DNA from 2 places in the Pallidibacillus thermolactis genome. Region 1 is predicted to be linked to the other one. Evidence: riboswitches for the same ligand, from Rfam matches in the RefSeq annotation. Region 1 holds a riboswitch; the other holds the start of a gene.

What was found. A riboswitch is a leader RNA that binds a small molecule or an ion and turns the genes downstream of it on or off. The one in region 1 is predicted to bind S-adenosylmethionine.
Region 2: linked by a shared signal. The riboswitch ahead of OEV82_RS14390 (O-acetylhomoserine aminocarboxypropyltransferase/cysteine synthase family protein) and the one ahead of OEV82_RS03335 (methionine ABC transporter ATP-binding protein) in region 1 are both predicted to bind S-adenosylmethionine.

The regions. Positions count from the first base shown of each region.
Region 1 covers NZ_JAOUSE010000005.1:76,942-82,165, reverse strand. Annotated here, with positions in the region: gene sufC (Fe-S cluster assembly ATPase SufC) at 1-369, opposite strand, end outside; gene OEV82_RS03345 (MetQ/NlpA family ABC transporter substrate-binding protein) at 752-1,594, opposite strand; gene OEV82_RS03340 (methionine ABC transporter permease) at 1,610-2,278, opposite strand; gene OEV82_RS03335 (methionine ABC transporter ATP-binding protein) at 2,271-3,296, opposite strand; SAM riboswitch class I at 3,467-3,581, opposite strand; gene OEV82_RS03330 (hypothetical protein) at 3,740-4,081, opposite strand; gene OEV82_RS03325 (thioredoxin family protein) at 4,157-4,465, opposite strand; gene OEV82_RS03320 (toprim domain-containing protein) at 4,512-4,874, opposite strand; gene gcvH (glycine cleavage system protein GcvH) at 5,076-5,224, opposite strand, start outside.
Region 2 covers NZ_JAOUSE010000063.1:5,155-10,378, forward strand. Annotated here, with positions in the region: gene msrA (peptide-methionine (S)-S-oxide reductase MsrA) at 110-640, opposite strand; gene OEV82_RS14375 (YndM family protein) at 818-1,795, shown strand; gene OEV82_RS14380 (hypothetical protein) at 1,871-2,125, opposite strand; gene OEV82_RS14385 (TraR/DksA C4-type zinc finger protein) at 2,346-3,098, shown strand; SAM riboswitch class I at 3,214-3,324, shown strand; gene OEV82_RS14390 (O-acetylhomoserine aminocarboxypropyltransferase/cysteine synthase family protein) at 3,443-4,741, shown strand; gene OEV82_RS14395 (homoserine dehydrogenase) at 4,852-5,224, shown strand, end outside.

The DNA.
Region 1 (5,224 bases):
AATAAATTGCATTAATGGGATTTCGTTTCCTTCCTCACGTCGTGCATTAATCGATGAACGTATAAAATCAGCATTTGTTACACCGCTAATTTCACTTGGATATTGCATCGCTAGGAACAGACCTGCTTTTGCTCTTTCATCTACTTCCATTTCAAGTACATCTTGACCATCTAATGTAACGCTTCCGCTTGTCACTTCATAAGCTGGGTGTCCCATAATAGCAGATGCTAAAGTAGACTTACCTGCACCGTTCGGACCCATAATCGCGTGAAATTCGCCCGGTTTAATTTCTAAATTTACACCTTTTAAGATTTCTTTATCTTCAATTGATACATGAAGATCTTTTAAAACTAAAGTTGATCCAGCCATTTTGTATACCTCCATTTTTTATGTATATGAATATTACTCATTCTCAAATTATTATCATTATTATCTTATAACAAATAAAAAGTATTATCAACTCTTGTGAAACTTGAAAAATTAGGATTCTCAAAAGATTTCTATATAATTGAATTGAGAATTTGAAAAGTAAATGATAAATATTTTTAAAAGTTGTTTCCCATTTACTATTTTTTGAAAAAACATATATTTGTCAGTTATATATAAACACATATTTCTGTACAAGAGCTTTTTATCGTTACTTGCAATGAATAAGGGACTAGGTAAATTCCTAGTCCCTTCCATTTTACACTTAATAATTTTCAATTACAAATTTCAACATTGATTTTTAATTTACCACTTTTTGAGAAAATTATTCGCTTGCAGGCACAACTGCACCGTCATAATTTTCTAAAATAAAGTCTTGAATCTCTTTTGATTGAAGTACTTCAACTAACGTCTTAATTTCTTCTTTATCCTCATCACCAGCATTCACAGCAATGATGTTTACATAAGGATTATCCTGACTGCCTTCTTCGATTGCAAGACTGTCTTCTATTGGATTAATATCAAACTCTAATGCATAGTTAGAATTAATGACAACTAGGTCGCCTTCACCTTGATTGTAAACTTGCGGAAGGATTTCTGGTGCATATTCAAAATCAAATTTTAAGTTTTTTGGATTTTCGACAATATCATCTAATGTTGCAGATCCTTTTTCCACACCATCTGCTAATTTAATTAACCCTTCTTTTTCAAATAAGGCCAATATTCTTCCATGATCCGGTTTATTACTACTAATTAATACAGTTGCACCATCTTCAACATCTTCTAATTTATCATATTTTTTTGAATAAATACCGATTGGCTCAATATGGATACCACCGGCATTTACAATATCATAACCTTTTTCTTCTTTTTCAAGCTCTAAGTACGGAATATGTTGGAAAAAGTTCGCATCTAAATCCCCTTCAACAAGGGCTTGGTTAATTAATTCGTAACCGGAGAACTCTGTAATTTCTAATTCAATACCTTTCTCCTTCAAAATAGGTGCTGCTTGTTCTAAAATTTCAGCATGTGGAACTGCTGTTGCTCCAACAACTATTTTTTTAGACTCTCCATCACTTGATTCACTCGTATTCCCTTCGTCTCCACCACACGCAGCCAACGTAACAGTTAAAAAAGCTGTAAATATTAATGTTAATAGTTTTTTCATTTGAATTTCCCCCTCTTATCTTTTATCTAATCTCTTTGTTATAAAGTCTCCAATAAATTGGATGATAAATACAATAATTAAGATTGCAATTGTCCCAAATAGCGTCACGTCGTTATTTCCACGGACAAATCCATATTGGTGAGCATAATTCCCTAATCCACCTGCTCCAATAATTCCAGCAATGGCTGTATAACCAACTAATGCTATTGCGGTTACGGTTAAACCAGATACAATCGCAGGCATTGATTCCGGAAGTAATACTTTAAAAATAATTGTACTTGTTCTTGCTCCCATCGCTTGGGCTGCTTCAATAACCCCTTTATTGACTTCTCTAAGTCCAATTTCCACCATTCGCGCATAAAATGGTGCAGAACCAATAATTAATGCAGGCAAAGCTGCATTCGGTCCAATCATTGTACCCATAATGCCTTTCGTAAATGGAATTAGTAAAATGATTAAAATGACAAAAGGAATAGCGCGGAATATATTCACAACAGCCGCAATCATCCAATTAATAAACTGATTATGCCAAATATTCCCTTTAGAAGTTAAAAACAATAGTAAACCTAGTAATATACCGAATATAAAAATAAAAACAAGTGAGATTCCCGTCATATAGAGAGTTTCATATGTTTTTTCCCAAAACTTATCCATTTCAACATTTGGAAAGAGGGCCTCAATCATGACTAATCACCTCCACTCCAACTTGTTGTTTTTTTAACTGTTCGATTGCCTTATCAATATGTTCGGTATCTCCTACTAACTGGATAAGTAATGTTCCATAAGATCCAGTACGTGTTTGAGAAATTTTACCTTGAAGAATATTAATAGAGATCGATTGTTCTTTTATAAGTTCTGAAATAATGGGTTGCTCCGCAGTTTCCCCGATAAATGTCAATTTTACGATCTTACCTGTAGAATATTTCTCAAGAAGATGTTGTACAGCCTCCATCGTTTCTTCTTCATCCGTAATTTGTTGTACAAAGCGTTTAGTTATGTCAGTTTTTGGGTTTTTGAAAATCTCCATCACTGGCGCTACTTCAACAACTTTACCATTCTCCATTACTGCAACACGATGAGCAATCTTACGAATGACATGCATTTCATGGGTAATGAGAATGATCGTAAGTCCCATTTTTTTATTAATGTCAAGAAGCAAATCAAGGATAGAATCCGTTGTTTCCGGATCAAGTGCTGATGTGGCTTCATCACAAAGTAAAACTTTCGGATTATTTGCTAAAGCTCTGGCAATTCCGACTCTTTGTTTTTGACCTCCACTTAATTGAGAGGGATAAGCGTCTTCTCTCCCTTCAAGTCCTACTAATTTTATTAACTCTTCAACACGTTTTTTCCTTTTCGCCTTAGGAACACCAGCGATTTCCAACGGAAACGAAATATTATCTCGAACCGTACGTGACCATAGTAAGTTAAAGTGTTGGAATATCATTCCAATCTCTTGTCGTGCCTTTCGTAATTCGGCACCTCTTATCTTTGAAATTTCTTTCCCGTCAATTGTAATGGTCCCTTTTGTTGGCCTTTCTAAACCATTAAACATCCGGACTAACGTGCTCTTACCCGCACCAGAATACCCGATAATTCCGAATATTTCTCCTTCTTTTATATTTATTTTTACATTATCTACCGCAGTAATCATGCCGGATTTTGTCTTAAACACTTTTGTTACATTGTTTAAGGAGATCATCATGCTCCTCCTTCCTTCTCTGATGTCCTTACTTTTATTTCTCTAAAACAACAAAGTCAACATGTAAAAATACAATTTTCATTGAGTAAAAGATTAGAATGAATAAAATAAAAAATACCTTTCTACTAAGATAAGTAGAAAGGCACGCGAATATATATCGTATGTCCTTTCTCTTATCTTTCAAAGCAAAAAATTGCTTTGTGTGACTTGGCACCATTTCAATACCATTGTATTGACGGTTGCCGGGTTTCATAGGGCACATCCCTCCACCTCTCTTGATAAGAGCAAGACCTAACTATTCAATTATTGATTATGTTTAGAATTGTAGCACCTATTTATTTAGACGTCAACAATTTTTTACACGTTTTTACAGTTTGATAAATTTTAATATTCCGTCATTTTTTATTCATTTTTTCAATAAGAAACCACCGCCCTTTTTAAAATCATTGACTTGTTAATGGTAGTTTTTGGTTAAACCAAAGGATCGCTTCCATCATGAGTTGATGACGGAAGCTCCCCTCAACGATAATAGAATTTAATTCTTTAGCATCTTGTAATTTCATATGTCCATATAAAATTTCATTTAATACTGTTGAATCCCCTGATAACACTACATCCGATGTTCCTTCCCAATTATCAATAATTTCAATACATTCTTTTGACAATTGGATAGTAAACAGCTGATCTTTTGTTTTTATTTTCAAATATGTTGATTCGTTTGGAAATAAGAGGGCACGAAATTTATGGTTCACCAAGGTCTTTTTTAGTCGAGCGGTATCAATCATCGGATTCCTCCTAACCAGTTTGTTATCTTTTTCTGCGTTTAGGTAGGAAATCCTTTTTTTGAAATGATGATTCGTTTAACTTTTTACATTTAACTTTTCATAAATATAAGTAACAGAATGGAAGGCATATATTTTTTCTTTAATTTCACCTTCATAAAAGATTAAAAGGCACGGCACACTTTCTACTTGAAAGGATTTCGCAAGTTCTGGCAAGTAATTTAAATCCGCTTTGCCAATAAGGAAATCCGGCATTGTATTGCTTACAATCTCTAACATCTTTCCTGCCAATTGACAAGTGCCGCACATCGGAGTGTATAAATAAAACGCACCCTTTTTTCCAGAATTTAAATGTTCAAAAAACAATTCCTTCGTCCATTGTTCCATGATGTTCATCCTTTATTCCCGACTCTAAAAATAATACGATAATATGTTAACAATTTATATTATTAATTAAATATTTTGTGTGAACGTGTATATTTGCCTGTAATAAAACGGAAGCAATATGTTTATCCGGTGCAGTTGCTACTTCGCGATACATACGGTCAATATATAAATGCTTTGCCTCAGGAAGCTCCCGTTTAAATTGTTTTCGCAATTTTTCTCCTGAATTATCAGCATCTACAAGTATAAACACTTCCTTGTCATAAAGACAATCGATAAGCTCATCTAATCGACTTAAACTTAATGTGCCATTGGTACAAATGATTTCTACTGGTTCATTCACAACTGATTGTACTTTTTTCTTATCCGTTTTGCCTTCCACAATAATTACCTTCTCAACATAACGAATCATAATTATCACCTGTTTATTTGTAGTATAATTAAAACGTTATTTCTTAATAAACTATGCAATAAATGCAAAATATTGAGAGATTCAACGAAAATGATTCATTTGTTCTAATGTTATTATATGCGAGTAAAATAAAAACGCCTGACCAATCAGACGTTTTTATATGGACTTATAAAATAAAAAATATATCAGTCCTTTTCTTTATTATTCACTAATTAATTTATCATAACCTTCCGAAGATAAAAGATGATCCACTTCACTTAAATCATTTGCCTCAAGTTCAATCATCCACGCCTTTTCATAAGGTGATTCATTGACAAGTTCTGGGCTATCATTTAACTCTTCATTAACAG
Region 2 (5,224 bases), on a different contig from region 1:
TGTTACATACTTATCATATTCGTTTAAAAGTATAGCACTAATTCAAAAAGAATTCTAAAGAAGGAAATTAAAAAAAGCAACCATAATAGGTTGCCAAAAAATGGATTGCTCATACAGACTCCCAATGCTTAGAAATAAATTCATCCCGTCCAGATTTTTTCCGATCTTCTAAATATTTTTCAGGGGCTTTTTTATAAAAATCTTGATGATATTCTTCGGCTGGGTAAAACGGCTGAGCTGGTAAAATTTTAGTCACAATCGGTCTATTGAATTTACCACTTTTTTCTAATTCACTTTTCGATTTCTCTGCCAATATGCGTTGTTCCTCTGTATGGTAAAAAATCGCTGTTCGGTATTGACTTCCTCGGTCATGGAATTGCCCATCAGGATCAGTTGGATCAATTTGTTGCCAATAAATATTTAAAATGGTTTCATAAGAAAGTTTAGTTGGATCATAAGTAATTTGAACAACTTCGTAATGTCCTGTAGTACCTGATTTAACCTGTTCATAGGTTGGGTTTTCAATATTTCCTCCTGAATAACCACTAATGACACTTTCTACACCTTCCCATTGGTCAAATGGTTTTACCATACACCAAAAACATCCACCGGCAAAAGTGGCTTTTTCTAAATCTGACATAGATATCAACTCCGATTATAGCGTGTTAAAAGTTTATTTGTAAATTTTAACATGAAACTAAAATTATGCAAGAAAAAACATGCAAGGAGCAGAAATGAATATAGGCATAAGAATAAAAAAATAGGAAAAAATCCATTCTAATAAATGCATTTAGTAAATGCGTAAAGGAGGATAAATATGAAACATACTCGTGCGTTATTGATAAAGTTTGTCATGATCACAGTAGTATTACTTGTAACTCTTGGATTTTTATATGGGGTTGATTTCGGAGATATATTAACCATTAGTCTTATTTTAACAATAGCTGCATATTTAATTGGTGATATGGTTATTTTACCTCAATTCGGAAACACTGCTGCGACTATTGCAGATTTTGGGCTAGCTTATTTAGGAACTTGGCTAGTTGGAGCGATGATAATAGAACAACCAATTAGATTAGGCGTAGCGAGTTTTATTACAGCATTAATTATTGCAATAGGTGAAGCGTTTTACCATCGTTATTTAACTAAGACAGTGATTCATGATCAAAATAAAAAAGATGATTTGGATCTTTTACGGCCAAGTTATCAAACGGAATTTGCAGAAGAAACGAATCCTAAAATCAATACAGAAAATAATAAAAATCGTGAAGAGAATACAAGATATACTACTGAATTTGCCCAGGAGACAAAGCCCAAGCTTAATGAAAAAAGCATGAGCAAAAGTAAAGAGAACAATGATTTCTCTACAGAATTTGGTGAAGAATTTTCTTCAAATTATAATGCACAAACAAGTAGTCGAGCCAATATACACTGGTACCAAACTGAAGCTGATACTGAATTTGGTGAAGACAATTATATTTCAAAAAAGACAAAGAGTAATACTAAGAAAAAAAGTCAATCGCAATCGAAAAACGATCAGTATCAAACAGAGCTAGGAATGGAATTTTCCGAGCCAACTAATTCAAAATCAGTGACAAACGAAAAAGTGGGCCAATCTCCGAATGTTACAAATGATCCTTCCTATTATTTAAGAGGGCATGATTTCCAATCAGGATATAATTATGTATCGGTTGAAGATAATCAAACAAATATGGTGGGAGAAACAAACGAAACTGGAAAAAATGAAACTAATGCAAGATTGGATAAAAATAATCATCCAGAAAACGGTACATGAATGTGAATTAAATAATATATATAAGGCATGTAGATGAAAACTCTACATGCCTTCGTTATTTCTTAGTAGGACCATTTATTTACTAAGTGTCGGTTTCAATATGTTATTTATATCAATATTATCAGCTTTACTGGTCAGGTTACGAAATAAATGTTTAACTTTTTCATTTCCTTTTCCTTTCCTCATCGTATAAGCTGCCGTTGCCCCACCTGCTATACCAAGACCAAGTAATGATAACAACATTGTATTTCGTCTTCTTCTTCTGCGAGGCATCATATTCATCATTTTATTGATATTCATTTGTTTCATTAATTGTCTTCGCATGGCCATATAAACATACACCTCTTTCTCTATAGTCGAAGAAAATAATTTCTTCTCTAGTATTGTTTGTGTAATAAGTAAAGGTATACAAGGGAGTAAAATCAGTAAATGGTTATTTTTGTCTTTCTTCTATTATTTGGTTGTGAACGATGTCTCATTTTGACAATTATGTTTTCACTATTTTTGCCGAATACTATTGTTATAAAGCTATAAAAGGAGCGTTAAGTATATGTTAACGAAACAACAAATTCATCACTTAAAACAAATCCTAACACAAGAAAAAAATGATATTGAAAAAAGGCTGAAAGAGAATAATCAATTCGATTTAAATAAAGGACATGCACATGAGTCGGTTGGAGAATTATCAAGTTATGATAACCATCCTGCAGACGAAGCTTCGGAATTATTTGAAAGACAAAAGGATGTTGCCTTGAATGAACATGAAGGGGAATATTTGAAAAGTATTCACAATGCATTACTGGCCATTGAAAAAGGAACATATGGCAAATGTGTAATATGTGGGAAAGACATCCCATATGAACGTTTAGAGGCAATTCCTACTACGATATACTGTAAAGAACATTCTCCGGACAAAGTCACGTCAAAAGACCGTCCTGTTGAAGAAGATGTATTAATGACGCCTTATGGTAAATTTAATTTTGATGTGTCAAGGGATGAAGGAATTACTTTCGATGCTGAAGATTCATGGCAGGAAGTGGCGTCTTGGGGAACAAGTGATTCACCCCAAGATTATTTGGAACAAATCGAACATTACAATGATGTAAATATTGAACCTAACGAAAATCTTGGGTATGTAGAAGATTATGAAAATTTTAGTGCAGTCGATCTTTATGGAAAACCAATAAACATATATCCAACAAAGCAACATGAAAAATATGAAGAATTATTAGATGAAGAAGGTACAATGACGATTTTCGGTGACTTGCCAGGTAATGAAAAGGATCCATATGTAGATGAATAGTCCATTATTTAAAAATAGTTAAAAATACATTTAAATAAAAAATTAAAAAAGTGTTGACGTATAGAAAAATTTTCCTTATACTCTAAATAACAAAAATTTAATAAGTGAGTATTTACTCTTATCAAGAGTGGTGGAGGGATTAGGCCCTATGAAACCCGGCAACCTTCAAACAATGTTTGAAAAGGTGCCAAATCCTACAGATCTGAGTTGATCTGAGAGATAAGAGGAGGAAGCGAATATTCGACCTCTTCTTATTGAAGAGGTTTTTTATTTTATACATTCCTCTTCAACTCTCTAATATATTAAATACTCACTGTACTAAAATTAACGAGGGGGAATTGGAAATGACAAATAATTACAAAGACGAAACCATATTATTACATGCAGGACAAGAGGTAGACCCAACGACAGGTTCACGTACTGTACCGATTTATCAAACCACTTCTTATGTTTTTAAAGATGCCGATCATGCTGCGGATTTATTTTCACTAAAAGAAACGGGAAATATTTATTCACGTATAATGAATCCAACCGTTGATGCTTTTGAAAAGCGTGTTTCCGAACTTGAAGGCGGTATAGCTGCTGTAGCTACTGCATCTGGTTCAGCAGCCATTACTTATGCAATTTTAAATGTTGCTGAAGTGGGCGATGAAGTAATTGCAGCGTCTAACCTTTACGGTGGAACATATAACTTATTTGCGAATACAATTAAAAAATTTGGTGTTACAGTAAAATTCGTAGATGCAGAAGATCCAGAAAATTTCCGGAGAGCTGTTACAAATAAAACAAAAGCTTTCTTTGGAGAAATTATTGGCAACCCAAGTTTACAGGTGTTTGATGTAGAAGCCGTTGCTAAAATAGCAAACGAAGTCGGTGTACCATTAATTATCGATAATACTTTTGCTCCATATAGTGCTAAGCCAATCAAGTGGGGAGCAAACGTTGTTGTTCATTCCGCTACAAAATTAATCGGTGGTCACGGTAATTCTATCGGTGGTGTTGTTGTTGATGCTGGAAACTTCGATTGGAGTAATCCTAAATTTACCGGATTTAATGAACCAGATCCAGGTTACCATGGCCTGAAATATGCAGAATTAGGTGAAGCTGCCTTCGCGTTAAAATTACGCGTTCAATTATTACGTGATACAGGTGCATGTTTATCCCCACAAAATGCATTCTACTTTTTACAAGGTCTTGAAACACTACATTTACGTTATGAGAGACATAGTGAAAATGCTTTAAAAGTAGCAACTTATTTAAAAGAAAATCCGAATGTTGCATGGGTAAACTATCCAGGTCATGAAGATCATCCTTATTACGATTTAGCGAAAAAATATTTACCAAAGGGAGCTGGTTCCATTGTTGTATTCGGTGTTAAAGGTGGGAGAGAAGTAGGCAGACAAGTTGTCAATAACGTTAAATTATTCTCACATGTTGCAAATGTAGGAGATGCAAAATCATTAATTATACATCCTGCTTCAACGACCCATTCTCAATTAAGTGATGAAGAACTGAAACTCACTGGTACTCCGGAAGAATTGATTCGGTTATCCGTTGGTATTGAAAACGTCGATGATATAATAGAAGATCTTGACCAAGCAATTAAAAACGCTGTAAAAGCGACTACTATCGTTAATGGTTAGATTGAATCATCTTACATTTGGTCATGATAGGATTTTTTTCATTAAATTCTGTCATGACCATTATTGTATGACTGGAATTTGTGCTTTTTTACTAAAGGAGTGTTAGAATATTGGGGAAAAAAGCAGCAATACTAGGTTTTGGAACTGTTGGCCAAGGGATTTATGAGGGAATTCGTTCCCATCGAGAGTATATTAAAAATGTTCTAGGAACATCGATCGAAATAGTAGCTATTTTAATTAAAGACCCATTGAAAGATAGACAAATTGATGCGGGAGTACTTGTTACGAATAAAATTGAGGATATTTTAGCAATACCTGATTTAGAAATTGTCTTTGAAGCGATTGTAGGAAAAGATCCATGTTTTTCATATTTGAAACAGATAATTGAAAAAGGCTGTCATGTCATTACGGCAAATAAAGCAATGTTTGCTGCCTATGGACATGAATTATTAAAGTTGGCAGAAAAACATCATGTAAAGGTGA